DNA from 2 places in the Brachybacterium sp. AOP25-B2-12 genome. Region 1 is predicted to be linked to the other one. Evidence: predicted binding sites of a transcription regulator. Region 1 holds the regulator's gene; the other holds the start of a gene.
What was found. Region 1 encodes HrcA, which represses chaperone genes, less so after heat shock. Its sites were predicted from a motif close to TTNGCACTCGNNNNNNNCGAGTGCNAA; they were not measured.

Region 1 (4,206 bases):
CTCGTCGCCGCGCACGTCGGTGAACTGCTCGAGGATCCTGCGCTGCTCCGCGCTGAGGCTCTTGGGCACGACCACCTCGACCTCGACCTTGATGTCGCCGCGGCGCTCGGACCGCAGGGGCGTGATGCCCAGACCCTTGAGCGTGAGGACGTCACCGGGCTGGCTGCCGGCGCGGACGTCCACCTCGCGGGCGCCGTCGAAGGTCTCGATGGGCACCTTGGTGCCCAGTGCGGCCGAGGTCATCGGCACGCGCACGCGGGTGACGAGGTCGTCGCCGTCGCGCTCGAACAGGTCGTCGGCGCTCACGGTGAGCTCGACGTAGAGGTCACCGGAGGGACCGCCGGCCTCGCCGACCTCGCCGGCGCCGCGCAGCTTGATGCGGGTGCCGTCCTCGACGCCGGAGGGGATCTTCACCGTGGTGGTGCGCTCCTGCTGGACGCGTCCGTGCCCCGAGCACTCGACGCACGGGCTCTCGATGATGTCGCCGTGGCCCTGGCAGGCCGAGCACGGGGCCACCGTGACCATCTGGCCCAGCAGCGACTGGGCGACGCGCTGGACGTGCCCGGTGCCGCCGCAGACGGTGCAGCGCGTCGGGGAGGTGCCCGGGGCGCAGCACGAGCCCTCGCAGACCGAGCACAGCACGGCGGTGCGGAAGGTGACGTCCTGCTCGGTGCCGAAGACCACGTCCTTCAGGCCCAGGGTGGTGCGGCGCAGGATGTCCCCGCCGCGACGCTGGCGCGGGACCGGGCCCTGCGAGCGGCCGCGCATGCCGGCGGCGCCCCCGGCGAACATGTCGAAGATGTCGGAGAAGTCGAAGCCGCCGGCGCCGCCGAAGCCGCCCGCGCCCCCGGGGCCGCCGCCCATGTCATAGGTGCGGCGCTTGTCGGGGTTGGCGAGGGTCTCGTAGGCCTGGGAGACCTTCTTGTACTGCTCCTGCGCCGAGGGGTCGGGGTTGACGTCCGGGTGGAGGCTGCGGGCCTTCTTGCGGTAGGCGCGCTTGATGTCCTCGGAGGAGGCGTCACGGGAGACGCCGAGCAGGTCGTAGTAGTCGTCGTTCACGAGGCGGTGTTCCTGTCGTCGAGGTCGAGTCGGGGGTGCAGGGCGGGCCGGCCCCTGCGGCGAGGGGCCGGCGGCGCGATCACTGCAGGTATCGGGAGATGTAGCGAGCGAGGGCGTGGACGTTGGAGATGCCGGCGACGTAGTCCATGCGTCGGGGGCCGAGGATCGCCAGGTGCGCCCCGGAGCCGTAGCCGGCTCCCACGAGCGCCGCCTGGCCCAGCGCCGCGTCACGGATCTCCCCGCCGATCCGCACCTCGACGGCGCCCGGCTCGGGATTCATGTCCCCCAGCAGGCGCAGCAGCACGAGCTGCTCCTCGAGCACGTCGAGCAGCAGCTCGACCTCCCGGGAGAAGTCCGCGGCGGAGCGGGCGAGGTTGCCGGCACCGGCCAGCACGATCCTCTCCTCGCGACGCTCGTCGAACATCGCACCGAGCGCGGAGGCGACCTCCCCGGCCGCGAGCTGGTCCTCGACGGGCCGGGTGGCGACGACCCCGGCGAGGGCCTCGTCGAGCTCGGTGACCTGTCCGCCGATCGTCGCCCGCAGCAGGTCCCCCCGCAGAGCCTCGTAGAACTCGACGTCCCGCGGGGCGGCGAGCGAGATCGTCCGCTGGTCGACCCGGCCGGACTCGGTGATGAGCACCAGCAGCAGCATGGTCTCGCCGAGCCGCACGAGCTCGATGTGCCGCACGCGGGCCTGACGGCGCAGCGGATACTGCACCATCGCGACCTGGTGCGTCACCTGGGCGAGCAGGCGGACCGTGCGGCCCAGCAGCTCGTCGAGGTCCCCGGCGTCGGCCAGGAAGGACTCGATCGCGCGGCGTTCGGGGGAGGAGAGCGGCTTGATCCGGGCGATGTGGTCGACGAAGGCGCGGTAGCCCTTGTCGGTGGGGACACGTCCGGCGGAGGTGTGCGGCTGGACGATCAGCCCCTCGTCCTCGAGCACCGACATGTCGCTGCGGACGGTGGCCGCCGAGACCCCCAGGTCGTGCCGCTCGAGGAGCGACTTCGATCCGACGGGCTCACGGGTCGCGACGTAGTCCTGGACGATCGCGTCCAGGATCTGCAGCTTGCGCTCGTCCGTCGTGCCCACCTCCTCGTTCCGTCTCGCGCCCGCGGGGACCCGGTGCTCGTCCGCATCACGGTCCCGCGGGGGCCCGGGATCGCTGGCACCCGGGTCGGGCGAGTGCCAAGTCTACAAGCGTCGGCACGGCGCCCCGGTGTGTGTTCGCTCCCGGTGTACGGTCGTGGCCGTGTCCAGCTCCTTCCCCGATCGCTACGGCCGTGACGTGCTCTCCGGAGGTGGCGCGGACCACCCCCGGCGGCGTCCGACCTCGACGCCCGTGCCCGTCCGCCGGGACCTCGTGGTCGAGGACGCGACGACCGGATGGACCGGGGCCATCACCCGTGTCGAGAAGATCGCCGGCCAGCTCCTGGTCGAGCTCGAGGACGCCCGCGGACGCACCCGCTCGTTCCCCCTGGGGCCCGGATTCCTCGTCGACGGCAGGCCCGTGACCCTCACCCCGCCGCAGGCGCGCCCCGCGGATGCACGACCGCTGCGCAGCGCGAGCGGCTCGGTGTACGTCGAGGGCGCAGACGCCCGCACCGCCCGGGCCTCACGGATCTGGGTCGAGGGCAAGCACGACGCCGAGCTGGTGCAGAAGGTCTGGGGTCACGACCTGCGGATCGAGGGCGTCGTGGTCGAGATGCTCGACGGCGCCGACAACCTGCCCGAGCGCGTGCGGGACTTCTCCCCCGGGCCGGGACGGCGCCTGGGCGTGCTCGTGGACCACCTCGTCGCAGGATCCAAGGAGACCCGGCTCGCCGAGCAGGTCATGCGCCTGCCGGGAGCGCGCGGGAACGTGATCGTGCTGGGTCATCCCTACGTCGACGTCTGGCAGGCGGTGCGTCCCGCCCGAGTGGGCCTGAACGCGTGGCCGCACGTCCCTCGTGGCACCGACATCAAGGTGGGCAGCCTGCAGGCGCTGGGCTGGCCGCACGCCGATCAGGTCGACATCGCCCAGGGATGGCAGCGGATCCTGTCGACGGTCCGCAGTTACGCCGACGTCGAGCCGACCCTCTCGGGACGCATCGAGGAGCTCATCGACTGGGTGACCCAGGAGAGCTGACCGCCCCCGGGCGGGCACGGTCCCTGCCGACCCCGGCGTCCACGGGGGACATCCCCCGCGACGTGGCCTCGTCCGCTCGATACTCTGGTGCCCGACAGCGCCTGCCCCGACCCCGGGGCCGCGCAGCCCCCTCGCCGAGCCCGACCAGGAGCGCCACCCATGACCGAGAACACCGGCCCCGCCAACCCGTACGAGCCTCGTCCCGCGGGCGACGGCGGTTCTGCCCAGCCTCCGTACCAGGCTCCGCCGCAGCAGGGTGCCCCCGGCCCTGCCCCCGCGGCCCCGACCTCCGACGCGGCGCCGTGGAGCGCGCCCGCCCAGCCTGCCGCGCCGTACGACGGCTCCGCCCCGGCATCGCCGTACGGCAGCCCGGCACCGTCGGCACCGGCAACACCGTCCTCGGGTGCCGGTTCCGCTGCTCCGTACGGCAGCCCGGCCTCGGCGGCGCCGGTTCCGAGCGCCGGTTCCGCCGCGCCCTACGGCAGCCCCGCCTCGGCGGCGCCGCAGGAGCCGGCCGATCCGTACGCCGTGCCCGGCACCGGCGGCGCCGCCCCCCAGGGGTACGGCGCGCCCCATGCGGGCGGCCACGGCGCGCCCAAGAGCGATCCCTACGCCGTGCCGCCGCAGTCCGGCGCCGCACCGGGAGCGCAGGGCCATGGCCCCCAGGGTCCCTATGCGGGCCCGCAGGGCGGCTACGGGCCCCAGCCCGGGGGCGCCCCCGGGGCCGGCGCGCCGTCCACCCCGCCGGCGGGGTTCAAGGGCATCTACGAGGGACCGCTCACCGGCCAGCCCGTCAGCCCCTCGGATGTCAAGCTCTGGTCGATCCTGGCCCAGCTGTCGACGGTGGCGGGGTACGTGCTCGGCGCGGGCTTCCTCGGCTGGGTCGGCCCGCTCATCGTGTTCGTGATCTACAAGGACCGCGACCGGTACGTCCGGTACAACGCCGCCGAGGCGCTCAACGCCGCGATCGCCGTCCTCATCGCCGAGATCGCGCTGTCCATCGTCATCACGATCATCGCCG
Region 2 (4,206 bases), on a different contig from region 1:
CACGACCACAGCACGGCGTCGGGGTCGAGCGACAGCTGCAGGCCCTGCACGGGATCCTCATGGTTCATGGACCCATCCTCCCAGCAGCGTGAGCGCCCGAGGGCTCACGGGACACGACGGAGCCCCGGCCCCCACGCAGGGGACCGGGGCTCCGGTGCTGATCGACCGGATGGCCGATGCGATCACGAACGGGACAGCGCCCCGTGCGGGATCACATCATGCCGCCCATGCCTCCCATGCCGCCCATCTCGTCGCCACCGGCGGGAGCCTTCGCGGGCTCCGGCTTGTCGGCCACGACGGCCTCGGTGGTCAGGAACAGGCCGGCGATCGACGCGGCGTTCTGCAGCGCCGAGCGGGTGACCTTGACCGGGTCGATGATCCCGGCCTTGAGCAGGTCCTCGTACTCGCCGGTCGCGGCGTTCAGGCCGTGGCCCACGGGGAGCGACTTGACCTTCTCCGCGACGACGCCGCCCTCGAGACCGGCGTTGAGCGCGATCTGCTTGAGCGGGGCCGCGATGGCGACCTTGACGATGTTGGCGCCGGTCGCCTCGTCGCCCTCGAGCTCGAGGGTGCCGAAAGTGTCCTTGCCGGCCTGGAGCAGGGCCACGCCGCCACCGGCGACGATGCCCTCCTCGACGGCCGCCTTGGCGTTGCGCACGGCGTCCTCGATGCGGTGCTTGCGTTCCTTGAGCTCGACCTCCGTGGCGGCACCGGCCTTGATGACGGCCACGCCGCCGGCCAGCTTCGCGAGACGCTCCTGGAGCTTCTCGCGGTCGTAGTCGGAATCGGAGTTCTCGATCTCGGTGCGGATCTGCTTGACGCGCGCCGCGATGCGGTCGGCGTCGCCGGCGCCCTCGACGATGGTGGTCTCGTCCTTGGTCACGACGACCTTGCGCGCCGTGCCCAGCAGGTCCAGGCCCGCGGTCTCGAGCTTGAGGCCGACCTCCTCGGAGATGACCTGGCCGCCGGTCAGGACGGCCATGTCCTCGAGCATCGCCTTGCGGCGGTCGCCGAAGCCGGGGGCCTTGACGGCCACGGACTTGAAGGAGCCGCGCAGCTTGTTGACGACGAGCACCGCGAGGGCCTCGCCCTCGACGTCCTCGGCGACGATGAACAGCGGCTTGCCGGACTGGATGACCTTCTCCAGCAGCGGCAGCAGGTCCTTGACGTTGGCGAGCTTGGAGTTGATGAGCAGGATGTACGGATCATCCAGCTCCGCCTCCTGGCGCTCGGCGTCGGTGACGAAGTAGGGCGAGATGTAGCCCTTGTCGAACCGCATGCCCTCGGTCAGCTCCAGCTCGAGGCCCATGGTGTTGGAGTCCTCGACGGTGATGACGCCTTCCTTGCCGACCTTGTCGAGCGCCTCGGCGATGAGCTCGCCGATCGCCGGATCGCCCGCGGAGATGGCCGCGGTGTGCGCGATCTGGTCCTTGGTCTCGATGTCGACGGCCTGCGTGAGCAGGGTGTCGGCGACGGCCTTGACGGCCTTGTCGATCCCGCGCTTGAGCGCGATCGGGTTGGCGCCGGAGGCGACGTTGCGCAGCCCCTCCTTGACGAGGGCCTGGGCCAGGACGGTGGCGGTGGTGGTGCCGTCGCCCGCGACGTCGTCGGTCTTCTTGGCGACCTCCTTGACGAGCTCGGCACCGATGTTCTCGTAGGGATCCTCGAGCTCGATCTCCTTGGCGATGGAGACGCCGTCGTTGGTGATCGTCGGAGCGCCCCAGGACTTCTCCAGGACGACGTTGCGGCCCTTGGGGCCGAGGGTGACCTTGACGGCGTCGGCGAGCTTGTTCATCCCGCGCTCGAGGCCGCGACGTGCTTCGGCGTCGTACTCGATGAGCTTGGCCATATGGAATCTCTCCCGTGTCTGTGGTGTCCACCCGACCCAGTGCCCGCGACGGACGAGACCCGCCGAGGCGTTCAGGTCACGCCCCGACGAGCCCCTCACGGGGCCGGAATGCACGCGGACGACGACGCGGCGGTGCCGCTTCGCGTCCAGTCGATGTCCCCGGGTGCGAGCCGTGCCGCGAACGGCTGTCACTCCCACCCGGAGAGTGCCAGATCATCATAAGCACTCGACCGCGGAGAGTGCCAACGATCGGGCGTGCGAAGAACGCTCAGGGCGAACATCGCGCAGGGAGCAGGTCGGCCGCGCACCGCGCGGTGCCGGACCGGAGGGGCCGGGAGCATCCCCGGCCCGCGGGTCTCACTGCGGGGGCTGCACCGCGACGAAGGTGATCCGGGCGTCGTACTCGTCGGACTGCTGGGCCTCGCCCACGCCCGCCTCCTGGGCCAGCAGCTGGGCGCTCGCGGCGTCCTCCTCGCTGCGGTAGAACACGACGGCCTGCTCCTGGCGGCTCTGCGCGGTCTGGATGTCGACGGCGGTCCAGCCCTTGTCCGCGAGCGCGGTGCGCCACTTGCCGGCCATCCCGTTCTCGCCCCCGGCGTTGATGACGAGGACGGGGGTGGAGCGGTCCCCCTCCGGCGCCGCCGGGGCCTGCCCGCCGCCGTCGGAGGGCTGCTGCTCGGCGGGGGGCGCCTGGGTGGTGGCGGTGGTCGTGGCCGCCGTGTCCGTGCCCCCGTCGCGTCCCATGCCGCCGATCACGAACAGCAGCACGAGCAGCGTCACGATCGCCGCGGCGATGATGACGATGTAGAGCAGGTTCTGGCGCCAGAACGGCTCCTCGGCGCGGTGCGCGCCGTGGTACGACGACGTCTCCGCCTCCTGGTCGAACCGGTCCGGCGGATAGGGGTACGAGGAATCAGCCACGCGACCATTAAACCCGGAGTGCGCCGGACGTGCCCGGAGCACACGCCCGGCGGGTGAACGGGCTCAGGCCACGCGCCCCGTCGGGGCGTCCCCGGAGCGGTCCCCCGCCGACTCGTGCGAGGACACCCTGCGGGCCCGGAGCCGGTGCACGACGGCAGGGGCCTCCCGCAGCGCGGCGGGCTGGTCCAGGAGGGCGTTCAGGCGCACGAAGTACGAGGTGGGGGTCATGCCGAGCTGCTCGCGGATGTGCCGTTCCTTGGCGCCGACGTATCGGAAGGTGCGGCCCTCGAGCGCGAGGATGCGGCGATCCCGATCGGACAGCCCCTCGACCTGGGCGGAGTCGCCCCGAGGAGACTCCGGGCGGGACGCGGCGGCGGACATGACGACGACGCTACTGCGATCCGTCGGCGCTCCCGGGCAGGCGCGCCGCGCCCCGCGCGGGATGCGAGACTGCCCTCATGCCCAAGCCGCTGACCGAGCTCCTCGCGCCCGACTGGGCCCTCGCCCTGGCCGACGTGGAGCAGGACGTCCACGCGATGGGCGACTTCCTGCGTCGCGAGCACGAGAGCGGCCGCGGCTACCTCCCCGCCGGCGAGAACGTCCTGCGCGCCTTCACCCGTCCGCTCGCGGAGGTCCGGGTGCTGATCGTGGGCCAGGACCCCTACCCCACGCCGGGCCATCCCATCGGCCTGTCGTTCGCGGTCGAGGAGCACGTGCGCCCGCTCCCCCGCTCCCTCACCAACATCTACGCCGAGCTGCGGGACGATCTCGGCATCCCGCCGGCCCCGCACGGGGACCTCAGCGCCTGGCAGGACCAGGGCGTGCTGCTGCTGAACCGGGTGCTCACGGTGCGGCCGGGCGCGCCCGCCTCCCACCGCGGCAAGGGCTGGGAGACGATCACCGAGACCGCGATCCGGGCCCTCGTCGCCCGCGGCGGCCCGCTCGTCGCGATCCTGTGGGGCCGCGATGCCCAGTCCCTGAAGCCGATGCTCGGGGACGTCCCCGTGATCGCGAGCCCGCACCCCTCGCCGCTGTCGGCCTCCCGGGGGTTCTTCGGCTCCCGGCCGTTCTCCCGGGCCGACGAGCTGCTCGCCGCCCAGGGGTCGACGCCGATCGACTGGCGCATCGAGCGCTGAGGCGAAGGCTCGACGAAGGTCAGGTGAGACGCTGGTGATGCCCTGACCAGGGCGTTCCTGCGCTCAGTCGGTCCAGACCCAGGTGTCGATGACGCCCTGCACGGACGAGGTGGGAAGCGCGTCGGCGTCCTCCCTGGTCGTGGACCCGACGATCATCACCATCGTCCTGGCCTCGGTCGCGGCGCACCACACGTCCCGCACCCGCGGCCGACCCGAGTCCGAGGGCGTGCGGTTCTGGAAGTGCTTGACCAGTCGTCCGTCGATCTCGACCTCGTCCTGCTGGGTGTAGCCCTCGTCCTC

Region 2: the regulator HrcA is predicted to act here: its motif matches at 2,069-2,095, upstream of groL (chaperonin GroEL).

The regions. Positions count from the first base shown of each region.
Region 1 covers NZ_JBQSXW010000001.1:150,512-154,717, forward strand. Annotated here, with positions in the region: gene dnaJ (molecular chaperone DnaJ) at 1-1,059, opposite strand, end outside; gene hrcA (heat-inducible transcriptional repressor HrcA) at 1,139-2,149, opposite strand; gene ACT3TZ_RS00755 (DUF3097 domain-containing protein) at 2,310-3,185, shown strand; gene ACT3TZ_RS00760 (DUF4870 domain-containing protein) at 3,345-4,206, shown strand, end outside.
Region 2 covers NZ_JBQSXW010000009.1:111,776-115,981, forward strand. Annotated here, with positions in the region: gene ACT3TZ_RS08660 (alpha/beta hydrolase) at 1-68, opposite strand, end outside; gene groL (chaperonin GroEL) at 212-1,849, opposite strand; gene ACT3TZ_RS08670 (LytR C-terminal domain-containing protein) at 2,207-2,770, opposite strand; gene ACT3TZ_RS08675 (DUF3263 domain-containing protein) at 2,834-3,151, opposite strand; gene ACT3TZ_RS08680 (uracil-DNA glycosylase) at 3,229-3,906, shown strand; gene ACT3TZ_RS08685 (hypothetical protein) at 3,970-4,206, opposite strand, start outside.